Regions from separate parts of the Comamonas antarctica genome, predicted to be linked through region 2. Evidence: predicted binding sites of a transcription regulator. Region 2 holds the regulator's gene; the other holds the start of a gene.
The links. Region 2 encodes NrdR, which represses ribonucleotide reductase genes. Its sites were predicted from a motif close to CACNANATNTNGTG; they were not measured.

Region 1: HUK68_RS02470 (ribonucleoside-diphosphate reductase subunit alpha) is a predicted target of NrdR. The motif match lies at 3,588-3,601, and genes of this name have one in related genera.

What each region holds. Positions count from the first base shown of each region.
Region 1 is NZ_CP054840.1:523,184-530,709, forward strand. Features, by position in the region: gene HUK68_RS02465 (ribonucleotide-diphosphate reductase subunit beta) at 1-374, opposite strand, end outside; gene HUK68_RS02470 (ribonucleoside-diphosphate reductase subunit alpha) at 554-3,484, opposite strand; gene ampD (1,6-anhydro-N-acetylmuramyl-L-alanine amidase AmpD) at 3,853-4,485, opposite strand; gene HUK68_RS02480 (sigma-54-dependent transcriptional regulator) at 4,451-5,920, opposite strand; gene HUK68_RS02485 (ATP-binding protein) at 5,930-7,526, opposite strand, start outside.
Region 2 is NZ_CP054840.1:2,859,436-2,866,961, forward strand. Features, by position in the region: gene HUK68_RS13190 (DUF349 domain-containing protein) at 1-1,318, opposite strand, end outside; gene HUK68_RS13195 (lytic transglycosylase domain-containing protein) at 2,332-3,168, shown strand; ZMP/ZTP riboswitch at 3,249-3,398, shown strand; gene glyA (serine hydroxymethyltransferase) at 3,432-4,679, shown strand; gene nrdR (transcriptional regulator NrdR) at 4,695-5,144, shown strand; gene HUK68_RS13210 (HdeD family acid-resistance protein) at 5,248-5,817, opposite strand; gene aroC (chorismate synthase) at 6,010-7,107, opposite strand; gene HUK68_RS13220 (CBS domain-containing protein) at 7,254-7,526, opposite strand, start outside.

The DNA of each region.
Region 1 (7,526 bases), 1.9 Mb from region 2:
CGGCATTCGGGCGCGGTGATGTGGCGGTAGGTGCCCAGCACGATGTTGTTCGCGGCCAGCGAGTCGGCCGTGACGAAGAAGCCCAGGTTGCGCTTGACGATGCGGCGCTCGTCTTCGGTCAGGCCGTTCGGGTCCTTCCACAGCGCGATGTCGCGCGTCATGTTCACTTCCTGCGGCATCCAGTGGTTGGCGCAGGTGGCCAGGTACTTTTCCCAGGCCCACTTGTACTTGAACGGCACCAGCTGGTTGACGTCGGTCTTGGCGTTGATGATGCGCTTGTCGGCGGCATTGACGCGCTTGACGGAGGCGGCGGGAGTCGCCGCGGCATTGCTGGCGGAGGTGCTGGGGGTGGTGTCGTCGTCGAAGGTCAGCATGGTGTGTTCCTGAAGAGGGCTGCAAGAGGCGCGGTGGCGTGGGGCGACGGCGGCCTTGGCAGGGTCCAGCGAAGCCACGGGCCAGGCTGGAAGAGGGAGCCGCCCGCGCGGCGCAGGGCGCCGGCGGGCGGGTGGCGCAGGCCCGAAGCGCTAGGGCTTGAGGCCTGTGCCCGGTGCCATCACTGGCAGGCTTCGCAGCCCGGGTCGTCGATCGCGCAGAACTTGATGTCCGTGGCGGGCGTGCTGGCCAGCGCGGCGGCAGCGGCCTTTTCCAGCGCGCTGGGCACGGCGGCGGCCGCGGCCGATGCGACGGTGACCGCAGCCGTGGCGGCGGCCGCCGTGGCAGCAGCGGGAGCCGACGACGACACGGCGTTGAGCGTGCGGCTTTGCACGGTCGACTTCTCGACCTGCGTGGCGCTGGTGGTGCGCAGGTAATAGGTGGTCTTCAGACCGCGCAGCCACGCCAGCTTGTAGGTGTCGTCGAGCTTCTTGCCCGAGGCGCCGGCCATGTAGATGTTCAGGCTCTGCGCCTGGTCGATCCATTTCTGGCGGCGCGACGCGGCTTCGACCAGCCATTCGGGCGAGACTTCGAACGCCGTGGCGTACTGGTCCTTGATTTCCTGGGGCACACGGTCGATGGGGCGCAGCGAGCCGTCGAAGTGCTTCAGGTCCATGACCATCACGTCATCCCACAGGCCCAGGCGCTTGAGGTCGCGCACCAGGTAGTTGTTGATGATGGTGAACTCGCCCGACAGGTTGGACTTGACGGACAGGTTGCCGAACGAGGGCTCGATCGAGGCATCGACGCCGACGATGTTGGAGATCGTCGCCGTGGGGGCGATGGCCACGCAGTTCGAGTTGCGCATGCCGTCGGCCGCGATCTTCTTGCGCAGGCCGTCCCAGTCGAGGCGCATCGAGCGGTCGACTTCGACATGGCCGCCACGCGCCTTTTCCAGCAGGTCCAGGGTGTCCAGCGGCAGGATGCCACGGTCCCACAGCGAGCCCTTGAAGGTCGAGTAGCTGCCGCGTTCCTTGGCCAGCTCGGTCGAGGCCCAGTAGGCGTAGTAGCAGATGGCTTCCATCGACTGGTCGGCGAACTCCACGGCCGACAGCGAGGCGTAGGGCATGCGCATCTCATACAGCGCATCCTGGAAGCCCATCAGGCCCAGGCCCACGGGGCGGTGGCGCAGATTCGAGTCCTTGGCCTTCTGCACCGCGTAGTAGTTGATGTCGATCACGTTGTCGAGCATGCGCATCGCCGTGGTGATGGTCTTGCGCAGCTTTTCGTGGTCGAGCTGGCCGTCCTTGATGTGGCGCACCAGGTTGACCGAGCCGAGGTTGCAGACCGCGGTTTCGGTGTCGCTGGTGTTGAGCGTGATCTCGGTGCACAGGTTGGACGAGTGCACGACGCCCACATGCTGCTGCGGCGAGCGGATGTTGCAGGGGTCCTTGAACGTGATCCAGGGGTGGCCGGTCTCGAACAGCATCGACAGCATCTTGCGCCACAGGTCGGTGGCGGGCAGCGTCTTGTGCAGCTTGAGTTCGCCGCTCTGGGCCTTGGCTTCGTAGGCGGTGTAGGCCTTCTCGAAGTCGGCGCCGAACAGGTCGTGCAGGTCGGGAACGTCGGCGGGCGAGAACAGCGTCCAGCTGCCCTTTTCGATCACGCGGCGCATGAACAGATCGGGGATCCAGTTCGCGGTGTTCATGTCGTGCGTGCGGCGGCGGTCGTCGCCGGTGTTCTTGCGCAGCTCCAGGAACTCCTCGATGTCGAGGTGCCAGCTTTCCAGGTAGGTGCAGACCGCGCCCTTGCGCTTGCCGCCCTGGTTCACGGCCACGGCCGTGTCGTTGACCACCTTGAGGAAGGGCACCACGCCCTGCGACTCGCCGTTCGTGCCCTTGATGCGCGAACCCAGGGCGCGCACGCGCGTCCAGTCGTTGCCCAGGCCGCCGGCGAACTTCGACAGCAGCGCGTTTTCCTTGATCGATTCGTAGATGCCGTCGAGGTCGTCGGGCACCGTGGTCAGGTAGCAGCTCGAGAGCTGCGAACGCAGCGTGCCGCTGTTGAACAGCGTGGGCGTGCTGCTCATGAAGTCGAACGAGCTCAGCAGCTCATAGAACTCGATGGCGCGCGCGTTGCGGTCGGACTCGCCTAGCGCCAGGCCCATGGCCACGCGCATGAAGAACGACTGGGGCAGCTCGATGCGGGTCTTCTTGACGTGCAGGAAGTAGCGGTCGTAGAGCGTCTGCAGGCCCAGGTAGTCGAACTGCTGGTCGCGTTCGGCCTTGAGGGCCTTGGCCAGGCGCGGCAGGTCATAGGTGAGCAGCTCGGGGTTGAGCAGTTCGTTGTCGACACCCTTTTGCACGAAGCCGGGGAAGTATTCGGCATAGGCGGCGCCCATTTCGGCCGGCGCGACATCGCGGCCCATGACTTCGCGCACGATGGTGTGCAGCAGCAGGCGCGCGGTGGCGTAGGTGTAGTCGGGGTCCTTCTCGATCAGCGTGCGCGCGGCCAGGATGGCGGCCTTGAACACTTCGTCGATGGGCACGCCGTCGTACAGGTTGCGCAGGGTTTCCTGCACGATGGGCGCGGACTGGATGTCGGCGTTCAGGCCCTGGCACGCGGATTCGATCAGCGCCACCAGGCGTTCGCGGTTCAGCGGCACGCGCTGGCCGTTGTCGGTGACCTGCAGTTCGGGCGCCGGGGCGGCCGCGGCCTGGGTGGCCTTCTTCTGCTCGGCGCGTTCCTGGTTGCGGCGCTCGCGGTACAGCACGTAGGCGCGCGCGACTTCATGGTGGCCGCCGCGCATCAGGCCCAGTTCGACCTGGTCCTGGATGTCTTCGATGTGGAACGTGCCGCCGCCCGGACGCGAACGCACCAGCGCGCGCACCACGCCTTGCGTGAGCTCGTCCACCATCTCGCGCACGCTGGCCGAGGCCGCGCCCTGGGCGCCGCGCACGGCGAGGAAGGCCTTGGTCACGGCAACGGCGATCTTCTGCGGCGTGAAGTCCACGACATCACCGCTGCGGCGCATGACGTGGTACTGCTGATTGGCCGCGGTGGTCGCCGCATCGGCGGACGCGGAGGAGACGGGGTTCAACGCTTCTTGCATGGATTCCTCTTGGGCGTTTAGGTGATGGCGCTGCAGCCGCCGGGGCCGGCAGCGCGAAACTGATTGTCCACAAGCCGTACACACACTGTGCACAAGTTTTTAACACTAAATGTAGTGCCTGTGGAGGCTATTGACCACTACAGGTAGTGTCTTTGCTTCGAGGGCTAGTGTAGCGCGATGGCTTCGCCAAGAGCATGTTCCGCGCTGGAAAAACCTTGTCTTGGCGCAGGAAAGCCGCCGGTGAAAACCACAAAAACCAAGGCCCGCGCGGGCTTGCGCCGCATGGCCGGGACGACAAAAAATTTTGCCGGCGTGGCGAAAAAGCCGGCCTCCCGATGGTCATGGATTGACGCTGGTGGAAAAACGCCTTAGACGTCCGCTGCGGTAGCCGCAGGCCATTGCAGGGCCTGGCCCGCGAGCGCACTGCGCAGCCGCGGCCAGTCGAAGCCCGGCCCGGGATCGCGCTTGCGGCCCGGCGCGATATGTTCATGGCCGGCCACATGGCGAATCGGGTAATGCGCGGCGAGATCGGCGCACAGCTGCGCGAGCGCCGCATACTGCGCCGGCTCGAACGTCAGCCCCTCGAGCCCTTCGAGCTCTATGCCTATCGAGTCGTCGTTGCAGTTGCCGCGCCCGCGCCAGTGCGACGCGCCCGCGTGCCAGGCGCGCTGGCCGCAGTCGACGAACTGCCAGACCCTGCCTTCGCGCGTGATGAAGAAGTGCGCCGAGACCTCCACGCCGCGTATGCCCTGGTAATAGGGGTGCGCATCCCAGTCGAGCCGATTGGTGAACAGCTGCTGCACCGCGCCCGTGCCGTATTCGCCGGGCGGCAGGCTGATCGAGTGCAGTACCAGCAGATCGATCTGCGCGCCCTCGGGCCGCGCGCCGAAGTTGGGCGAAGGCAGGATCTGCGCCGGCAGGTACCAGCCGCCGTTCCAGGGGCTGGCCGGCCAGCGGCCTGCGGCTTCAGTGTTCGGGGCTGTCGGGGGCTTCGCTGTCATGGGGGGCGGAGATGTTCAGGCGGGCAATGCGGTAGCGGATCTGGCGCAGGCTGATGCCCAGCCGCGCCGCGGCGGCGGTGCGGTTGAAGCCCATTTCCCGCAGTGCGCGCACCAGGATGTCGCGCTCCTGCTGGTCGAGCCAGGCCTGCAGGTCATGCGGCAGGTGGCCGGCGTCCGCGGCAAGGGGCGCGGCGGCGGTAGCTGGCACGGGCACGGGCGCCAGCGTTTCATCGGCGGCCGCGCCGAGCGACAGCTGCTGGTCTTCGCTGAGCGTGAGCGCGCGGTGCAGCTGGTTTTCAAGTTCACGCACGTTGCCGGTGAGCGGCAGGCGTGCGAGCTGCTCGAGCAGCTGCGGGGTGACCGGCGGCACCGGGCAGCCGGTTTCGGCGGCAATGCGCGCCAGCAGCACTTCGCACAGCGCCGGCAGGTCCTCGCGGCGTTCGCGCAGCGGCGGCAGCCGGATCTCGATGACGTTGAGCCGGTAATAGAGATCCTGGCGGAAGCGCCCCGCGGCGACTTCGGCGGCCAGGTCGCGGTGCGTGGCGCTGATGATGCGCACATCGACCGTCTCCTCCTGGGTCGAGCCCAGCGGGCGCACGCGCCGCTCCTGGATGGCGCGCAGCAGCTTGGCCTGCATGGCGAGCGGCAGGTCGCCGATCTCGTCGAGAAACAGCGTGCCGCCGCGCGCGGCCTGGAAATAGCCGCCGCGATCCTGCGTGGCGCCGGTGTACGAGCCCTTGCGCGCGCCGAAGAACTCGGCCTCGAGCAGGTTGTCGGGAATCGCGCCGCAGTTCACCGCCACCAGCGGGCCGTCGGCGCGGTGGCTGCTGGCATGCAGCGCGCGCGCCACCAGTTCCTTGCCGGTGCCCGATTCGCCCTGCACCAGCACTGGCGCCATGCCTTTGGCGACCTTGAGAATGTTCTGCTTGACCGCGCGCATGGCCGGCGATTCGCCCACCAGCAGTGCCAGCGCGCCGGCCGGATCGGCCAGGCGCGGCTCGGACTCGCGCCCGCCCGCGGCCGGGGCGCGCGTGCCACGCGCCGCGGACGAACCGCCGGTCGCGGGCCGATGCACGGCCGAGGCGACGACGGCGCGGAACTGCTTGAGGTCCACGGGTTTGCTCAGGTAGTCGAAGGCGCCCGCGCGCAGCGCCTCGACCGCATTCTCGGCCGAGCTGTGCGCGGTGATGACCACGCAGCGCTCGGAGCGCTGCTGCGCGCGCAGCTCCAGCAGCAGGTCCAGGCCCAGGCCGTCGGGCAGGCGCATGTCGGTGAGCACGGCGTCGAAGCGCTGGGCCTGCAGCTGGGCGCGCGCCTCCTGTACGCTGTCGGCGGTCTCGACGCGGTAGCCTTCGCGCAGCAGCGTCAGCTCGTAGAGCGTGCGCAGGTCGGGCTCGTCGTCGATGACCAGGATGGAGGCGGCAATGTCAGGCATGGGCAGGTGTCAGACAACGAGGGTGTCGAGGCGGGACGCGGGGGTGCCCAGCACGGCGGTCGGATAGAACACCAGCGTGAAGGCATTGCCCTCGATGCTGCCGCGCGTGGTGTCGCGCGCCAGCCGCTGGTAGCCCAGGCGCGCGCCGTAGCGCTCGCAAAGCTCGCGGCAAATGTACAGCCCCAGGCCCGTCGAGCGGCTGTGCGACGAGAAAAAAGGCTCGAACAGATGGCGTTGCACCGACGCGTCGAGCGGCGCGCCATCGCTCCAGACCTGCAGCCACACCTGCGGCACGCCGAGCATCGGCACCGGGCCCGCATGGCCGGTCAGCAGCTGCAGGCCGTCGGCTGCGCCGCTGCGAAAGCGCTGGGCGTTGTCCAGCAGGTTGACCAGCACGCGGCGCAGGTGCTCGGCATCGAAGGCCACCAGCGCCTGCTCGGCGTGCAGCAAGACGCGGGCCTCGCGCGCCTCGCCCCCCTGGGCGCGCCATTCGTCCCAGATCGCCGCGACCTGCTCGTCCAGCGGCAGCGCGCTGGCCTCGGCCGCATGGATCTGCTGCTGCACGCGCGCGATGTCGAGCACTTCCTCGGCGATGCGCGCCAGGCGCTGGGCGTTGTGCGCGACCATGGCGCTCAGGCGCTGCTGGCCCGGATCGCTCAGGTCCTCGGCCAGCAGCGCGTTGGCCTGGCTGATCGCGGCCAGCGGATTGCGGATCTCGTGCGCGACGGCCGCCGACATGCGGCCCATCGCCGCCAGCTTCTCGGTGCGCAGCCGGGCCTGCATCTCGCGCAGGTCATGCAGGAACACCACGCACCACTGCGCCGCCGCGGGCGCATCGCCCTGCATCGGCGCGGTGAGCCAGGTGCGCACATGCAGCCCCAGCGGATTGTGGGCGGCGTGCACCAGGTCCATGTCCGCGGTCAGCGCCGCGCCGCTGGCAAAGGTCTGCTCGACCAGCGTCGACAGCGGTGCATTGCCTTCGGTGGCGGACAGCGCGAACGGCAGCTGCGGGCCCGCGCTGCAGTCGAGCAGCAGCAGCGCCGCGGGATTGGCGGTATGCACCAGGCCCTGGCGGTCGATGGCCAGCACGCCGTCGTCGAGGTGGTGGATGATGAGGTGATTGACCTGCTCCTGCAGATGCGCCGCCTCGCGGCTTTGCTGCGTCAGCTGCTGCTCGCGCTGCAGGCGCTGCGCCAGCTGGTGCGTGAGGTAGGCCATCAGGAAATAGCCGGCGCAGGTCAACGCGGTCTGGAAGTACTGCTGCGTGAGATCCGACATGCCGAGGCGGCCGGTCCATCCGGTCCAGCCCAGCAGCAGCAGCGTGACGCCGGCCGTGGTGGCAAACGCCAGCAGCAGCGTGCCCAGCGCCGACGCCATGAGAATGGGCAGCGCCAGCAGCGGCGCATAGTTGATCGGGCTGGTCTGCTGCAGCTGCAACAGGCAGACCACGGCAATGTCGACGCCGATCAGCGGCAGCCAGTGCCAGCCGGCCTGCGGCGGCGGCGGCGTGCGGCGCCCGGCAATGCGCGTGAACAGCGCAAGCGCCAGATAAACCGCGCAGACGGTCCACAGCAGCGGCGCGTTCTGGCTCTGTACCGTGAGGCTC
Region 2 (7,526 bases):
GGGCCACGAGTTCTTCGCGCACCGAGTCGGCCTTCCAGCCTTGCCAGCCCTGGGCATCGCCTGCGGCGAGCAGCGCAGCATTGACTTCGGCACCCAGCGCAGCGTCGACATGGCGGCCTTGCTGCTTGAGCACGGCACGCAGCTGGGCCACGGCCTTGGCCTGCTTGCCATTGCCGGCGGCGGCCGGCGCTGCAGGTGCGGCTGCGGGGGCCGCAGCTTCGGCCGGCGCGGCATCGGCCGCCGCGGCATCGGCCCCCGGGGCTTCCACGGGAGCGGATTCGGACGGCGTGGTGTCGGCCACAGGCGCTTCGTCAGCGGCTGCGGCTTCGTCAGCGGCTGCGGCTGCGGGTGCGGGTGCGGGTGCGGCTGCGGGTGCGGGTGCGGCAGCCTTCAGTTCGGCCAGCGCATTGCGCACGGCCTGGAGCGCGGCTTCGACCACTTCCGGCGCCGCCTTGGCAGCAGGCTTGGCGCGCGGGGCGGCGGCCGGCTTGGCGGGGGCGGCAGCGGTCTTGGCAGCCACCACAGCGGCTTCAGCCGGCAGGCCGCGCGCCACGCGCAGCTCGTCGGCCCAGACCGGCACGGGCGGCAACTCGGCCTGCTCGTCGGCGGCTGCGGCCTGCGTCAGCGTCAGTGCCGACTGGAATGCCTCCCAGACCACGAGCAGCTGCTTGCGCGAATTCTCCAGCTGGGGCGGGAACTTCGCATCCACGCTGACCCAGCTCGCATCGCCGGTAAGTTCAGCGGCCTGGGCTTGCCAGTGCGCGACATCGGCGCTCAATGCCTCCAGCGCGGCGGCGGCATCGCGCCAGGGCTTGGTCGACAGCACTTCGATGCGCTGCGCCAGCAGCACCGCGGCTTCGCGCTGCACCTGAACGCGGTGCTGCAGGTCTTCGATGACCTTGACGCGTTCGGCCAGCTGGCTCTTGAACGCAGACAGCGGTTCGCGCGACAGGGCCGCACCGGCCTTGGCCGCATCGCGCTGCCAAGCAGTGGCATCGGCAATGTTCAGGGTTTCGGCAGACAGCAGCTGCTGGGCCTTCTCGGCCCATTCGGCACCGATCTTGTCCTGGGTTTCGAGACGGCGGATTTCATCCAGGCGCTCGCGCACGGCACGCGCCGCGCTCTTGTCACGCACGCTGAGTTCCTTGAACACTTCCTGCAGTTGGTCGTGTGCGGGCTGGGTCGCGAGCCAGTCCCGGATGCGCGAGGCACGCTCACCCGAGGTTTCTGCGGAAAACGCGCCGCCGGTCAGCGCATCAAGAGGATGCGTTTCAGAGGTCTTGGCCAGGGCCGGGTTCACTTCAGGGGCGTCGGACATGTTGCTACGTGGAGAAAGAGGTGACATTGTTCAATGGTATAGGCCCTGGACAGCAGGAGCCTGTGCTGCGCCGCAGGCGGCGCAGCGAATAAAGAAGTATTTTCGCTGTTATTTGCGCGGAGCCCAAACTCAATCACCGCACGGTGTGTTGCAGATCGGGCCACGGTGCCGGTTCGGGCGGAATACACCGCTATATAAGAGCAGCGCAGGGAGTCCGGTGCAGCACCCTTGCGCAGTGCGTCTTGTGCCCGGACAGGACAAGCCATTGTCAGTGACAGCTTCCAGACCTGCAACCGCACCGCATACCCATGTGGGGCAGAGGCCAGTGCATTCAAGCCATGCTGCACGGGCAGGCAAGCCTGGGCGTCCGCGCCCGACCACAACGCAGAGAAAGTGTACAAATAGAAAGCCCGGTCAGCAGTACCACCGCTGACCGGGCTTCACGGCAGGCTCCAAGTCCTATGCCGTAAGGGTTTGCAACCGGGAGAGGATGGTCCTGGTTGCGTGGAAGCATCGATTGCTTCCTGCAGGCCTTCCGAGACAGTTTACGGAGAGGAACTGACAGATTTCAGTGCCGTCCCGCCCTTCAACGCTCTTCCAGCAGTCAACTGCCATGGCAGTCACCGACAGGATAAGCGAGCTGCAACGCAGCAATCCAATGAGTTTTTGCAATGATGGACATGGTTCGATAGACCACCGCAGCCGGCCTTTGACAAGTTCTCCCCAGAAGACAAAACGAGCAAAAACCTGCGTTTGCATACAGTTTTCTTTATTCTGTTTTAATATAACAGCTATTTTTTATAGTATTGACTTCATATTTGAGGAACTCCTAGAATCCGCTTCTCTCGAAAAAGAGACTCTCTTCTTCGCTGCAGCCAGGTGGCCCAGACCACTTCCTTCGATGTCCTACCGGCACCGACCCCAAGGATCGCAGCGCGCCAATCTAGGCATTCGCCCCATGCCCCCTTCACCGGTCCGGCAAAGCGGGGTGATGCCTCTTGAAAGGAATCAACATGCCTGCATCAGCAAAAGTCTTCGCAGCAATGCGAACCTTTGCGTCCGATGTGACCGACGGTTTTCTCGAAATCACCCATAGCGGCTTTGCTCTGCTGGGCCTGGCTGTGGCGTTCGTGGCCATCACGCTGTTTGCCCGTCCAGACCTGCGCCACGAGGGCGAGGCCCAGCTGCGCGACTGGCTTCAGTCGCGCCAGGTGGCCGTGATCGACATGCCGACCGAACCCGATGCGATCGACCGCGCCACGGCCAGCAATCCCAAGGACCTGCCGCGCGAGCAGGCCGCCGTGGCCTTCTGGCTCAGCAAGAAATACAAGGTCGCGCCCGAGCCGCTGGCTTCGCTGGTCTCCGAAGCCTATGCGCTGGGCCAGTCCAACAAGATCGACCCGACGCTGATCCTGGCCATCATGGCCATCGAGTCGAGCTTCAATCCGTTTGCGCAAAGTGCGGTCGGCGCCCAGGGCCTGATGCAGGTCATGACCAGTGTGCATACCGACAAGTACGACAACTTCGGCGGCCGCCTGGCGGCGTTCGATCCCGTGACCAACCTGCGCGTGGGCGTCAAGGTGCTCAAGGACTGCATCGCGCGCGCCGGTTCGGTCGAAGGCGGCCTGCGCCACTATGTCGGCGCGGCCAACCTGGCAAGCGACGGCGGCTATGCCGCCAAGGTGCTGGCCGAGCATGGCCGCCTGCGCCAGGCCGCGGGGCTGCGTGCGCTGCCGGCCACCCCGCCCCAGCCGCTGCTCACCGCCAAGCAGACCACGCCTCTGACCGCGCCCGCCGCCGCCCCGGTGGCCAGCGCCGTCGAGCAGGTGGCACTCAACACCAACCTCTGATCCTCGCCGATTTGCGCGCTGCCGCGGCCGCAGCGCCAGCGAACCCTTTGCCCTGCGGGCCATCTGCGCTCAGCTACACTAGCAGGGTACGCAACTGGCGATAGGCGCAGCCCACCGGGCTGCCGCTGACGTGGAAACCAGCGGATCTCATCCGTGAACCACCGGGGAGCGTACCGCCCAGGCAAACGGATCCGGCCTGAAGCGTTCCGCCGTTCGCCTGGGCAGCCCTTGGCCTCAAGGGACTTCAAGTTCATAGGACTGCCATGTACCACCGCAATATCACTGTTGAAAAAGCCGACCCCGAACTGTTTGCCGCCATCCAGGCCGAAAACCAGCGTCAGGAAGACCACATCGAACTGATCGCCAGCGAGAACTACTGCTCGCCGGCCGTCATGGAAGCCCAGGGCTCCCAGCTGACGAACAAGTACGCCGAAGGCTACCCAGGCAAGCGCTACTACGGCGGCTGCGAGAATGTCGACGTGGTCGAGCAGCTCGCCATCGACCGCGTGAAGCAGCTGTTCGGCGCCGATGCCGCCAACGTGCAACCCAATTCCGGCTCCCAGGCCAACCAGGCCGTGCTGCTGGCCTTTCTCAAGCCCGGCGACACCATCCTGGGCATGAGCCTGGCCGAAGGCGGCCACCTGACCCACGGCATGTCGCTGAACATGTCGGGCAAGTGGTTCAATGTCGTGTCCTACGGTCTCAACGACAAGGAAGAGATCGACTACGACGCGCTCGAAGCCAAGGCCCGTGAGCACAAGCCCAAGCTGATCATTGCCGGTGCTTCGGCCTACGCGCTGCGCATCGATTTCGAGCGCTTCGCCAAGATCGCCAAGGAAATCGGCGCCATCCTGTGGGTCGACATGGCCCACTATGCGGGCCTGATCGCCGCGGGTGTCTACCCCAACCCCGTGCCCCACGCCGACGTGGTCACGACCACGACGCACAAGAGCCTGCGCGGCCCGCGCGGCGGCGTGATCCTGATGAAGGCCGAGCACGAGAAGGCCATCAACTCGGCCATCTTCCCCGGCCTGCAAGGCGGCCCGCTGATGCACGTCATCGCCGGCAAGGCCGTGGCCTTCAAGGAAGCGCTGACGCCCGAGTTCAAGGCCTACCAGGCCCAGGTCGTGAAGAATGCCCAGGTGTTCGCAGAAACGCTGATCGAGCGCGGCCTGCGCATCGTGTCCGGCCGCACCGAAAGCCACGTGATGCTGGTCGACCTGCGCGCCAAGGGCATCACCGGCAAGGCCGCTGAAGCCGCGCTGGGCGCCGCCCACATCACCATCAACAAGAACAGCATCCCCAACGATCCTGAAAAGCCGATGGTGACCAGCGGCATCCGCGTGGGCACGCCCGCCATGACCACGCGCGGCTTCAAGGAAGAAGAGGCGCGCCTGACCGCCAACCTGGTGGCCGACGTGCTGGAAAACCCGAGCGACGAAGCCAACCTCGCCGCCGTGCGCGCCAAGGTCGCGGCACTGACGGCCCGCTTCCCGGTCTACCGCGACTGAGCCTGACGCCCTGCCATGAAGTGCCCTTTTTGCAGCCATCCCGACACCCAGGTGGTCGAGACCCGCGAGGCGGAAGATGGCGGTTTCATCCGCCGCCGGCGCCAGTGCGGTGGCTGCGACAAGCGCTTCACGACCTATGAGCGGCCCGAGGTCAGCTACCCGGCCATCGTCAAGAAGGACGGGCGGCGCATCGAGTACGACCGCAGCAAGTTGAGCGGCTCGTTCTCGCTGGCGCTGCGCAAGCGCCCGGTGAGCACCGAGCAGGTCGACACGGCCATCGAGCGCATCGAGGAGAAGCTGCGCAACCTGGGCATGCGCGAAGTGCAATCCAGCCGCATTGGCGAGCTGGTCATGCATGAGCTCAAGAAGCTCGACAAGGTCGCGTATATCCGGTTTGCAAGCGTCTATCGCAGCTTTGAGGACATCGAGGACTTCAAGAGCGTGATGGACGAGGTGAGGACCTAGAGCCTCGCGCCAACGCCGGCTCGGCTTGCGCCGTAGCTGCGCTGTCCCCCAGAAAAGCTGCTTCGGCAGCTTTTCTTCATTGTGCGCGCAAGCGGGGAACGGCTCAAACGGGCTGCTTGCGCAACCTGAACGCCAGGACCAGCAGCAACACGCCGAAGCAGATCGCAAACCAGCCGATCAGCCAGGTCAACGCAATCGCACCGGCCCCCGGGCGCAGCACGACAAGCAGACCGAAGACGATGGAAAGCAAGCCGGACAGGGCGTGCAGCCATTCCCCCTGGATCTGTTTGCGCAAGCGAATGGCAGCCATGATCTGAAACACGCCGATGGCAATCGCCCAACTGCCGATGATGAAGATCAGCGTGAGCGCCGTCACACCGGGCCAGAAGAACGTGACAATGCCCGCGGCAATGCCCACCAGACCGACAATGATGAGCGGCCACAGCGGTTTGCCGTGCTCACGGATTCGCACTCCGGCCACCAGCGCCAGCACGCCGTCCACCAGCGCATAGGCGCCCCATAGCAGCACCAGCACGGCCAGCGTGGCGGCCGGCATGACCAGGGCCAGCAGGCCGAAGATCAGCGCGCACAGGCCACGCAGCGCAATCCAGCCCCACTCCTTGTGCATGTGCTCCAAGACGCGTTGCTCGATGTTTGCGGCATTCAACGACATGACGACCTCCTGCAGCTTGTACTGAAAAAAGTATAGCCGCGCCCCATGTCCGCGCGCCAGCGGCGGTGACGCTGCCTGCCTGCCGGCAAACGAAGCTTGACAAAAGCGTACAAGCCGCGGCAGCCAGCCCATTTCGCAACGCCCGCACCAGCCCAAAAAAAAATGGCTGCCTCATCGGCAGCCACAGGGCCATCAGAGCAGCGACGAGCGAATCGGCGGCACGCCCTGCTGCACATCGCCGCACTGGGCCCGATGCAGCAGTGCGTGGTCCATGACCACCAAGGCCAGCAGGGCCTCGGCAATGGGCGCGGCGCGGATGCCCACGCAAGGGTCGTGGCGGCCCTTGGTGATGACTTCGGTGGGCTGGCCGTGGATGTCGATGGAGTCGCGCGGGCTCAGGATGGAGCTGGTGGGCTTGATGGCAATCGAGACTTCGAGGTCCTGACCGGTGCTGATGCCGCCGAGCACGCCGCCGGCGTGGTTGCTGGCAAAGCCCGCGGGCGTGAGCGAATCGCCGTGCACCGTGCCGCGCTGGGCCACGCTGGCGAAGCCGACGCCGATCTCCACGCCCTTGACCGCGTTGAGGCCCATCATCGCGTAGGCAATGTCGGCGTCGAGCTTGTTGTAGAGCGGCTGGCCCAGGCCCACGGGCACGCCGCTGGCCTGCACGCGGATGCGCGCGCCGCAGGAGTCGCCGGCCTTGCGCAGCGCATCCATGTAGTCCTCGAAGGCCGAGACATCGGCCACGGGCGCGAAGAACGGGTTGTTCGGCACATGCATCCAGTCCTCGAACGGAATGTCCAGCTCGCCCAGTTGCGTCATGCAGGCGCGGAACTCGGTGCCGAACTGGGCCTTGAGCCACTGCTTGGCCACGGCGCCCGCGGCCACGGTGGGGGCCGTGAGGCGCGCCGACGAGCGACCACCGCCGCGCGGATCGCGGATACCGTACTTGTGCCAGTAGGTGTAGTCGGCGTGGCCCGGGCGGAAGCTCTCGACGATGTTGGCGTAGTCCTTGCTGCGCTGGTCGGTATTGCGGATCAGCAGCGCGATCGGCGTGCCCGTGGTCTTGCCTTCATAGACGCCGGACAGAATTTCCACCGCATCGGGCTCCTGGCGCTGGGTCACATGGCGGCTAGTGCCCGGACGGCGGCGGTCCAGGTCATGCTGGATCATGGCCTCGTTCAAGGGCATGCCCGGCGGGCAGCCGTCGATCACGCAGCCAATGGCCGGGCCGTGGGATTCACCGAAATTGGTGACGCTGAATAGGGTTCCGAAGGTATTGCCGCTCATGGCGGGCAATTATGCCGGGGTATGGGGGGCTGGGGCGCCCCCCGGACATCAAAGGTACGATGGGCAAGCCAAGTTGCCGACCTCGAGGCCGGGATGTTCATCCTTCGACAGGCTCAGGACGAACGGCCAATACCCCGAAACCTGATCTATTCAGCGCCCTGGCGCTCGCCTTCGGGCCAGTCGCGGATGTAGGCCTTGAGCATGCGGTTCTCGAAGTTCTGGCTGTCGACGACGGCCTTGGCGACGTCGTAGAAGCTGATCACGCCCATCAGCATGCGCTTGTCCATGACCGGCATGTAGCGCGCATGGCGGTCGAGCATCATGCGGCGGACTTCGTCCATTTCGGTTTCCAGCGTGCAGGTCAGCGGCGCGTCGTCCATGGCGGTGCGCACCAGCGTCGTGCCGGCCGCGTTCTTGAC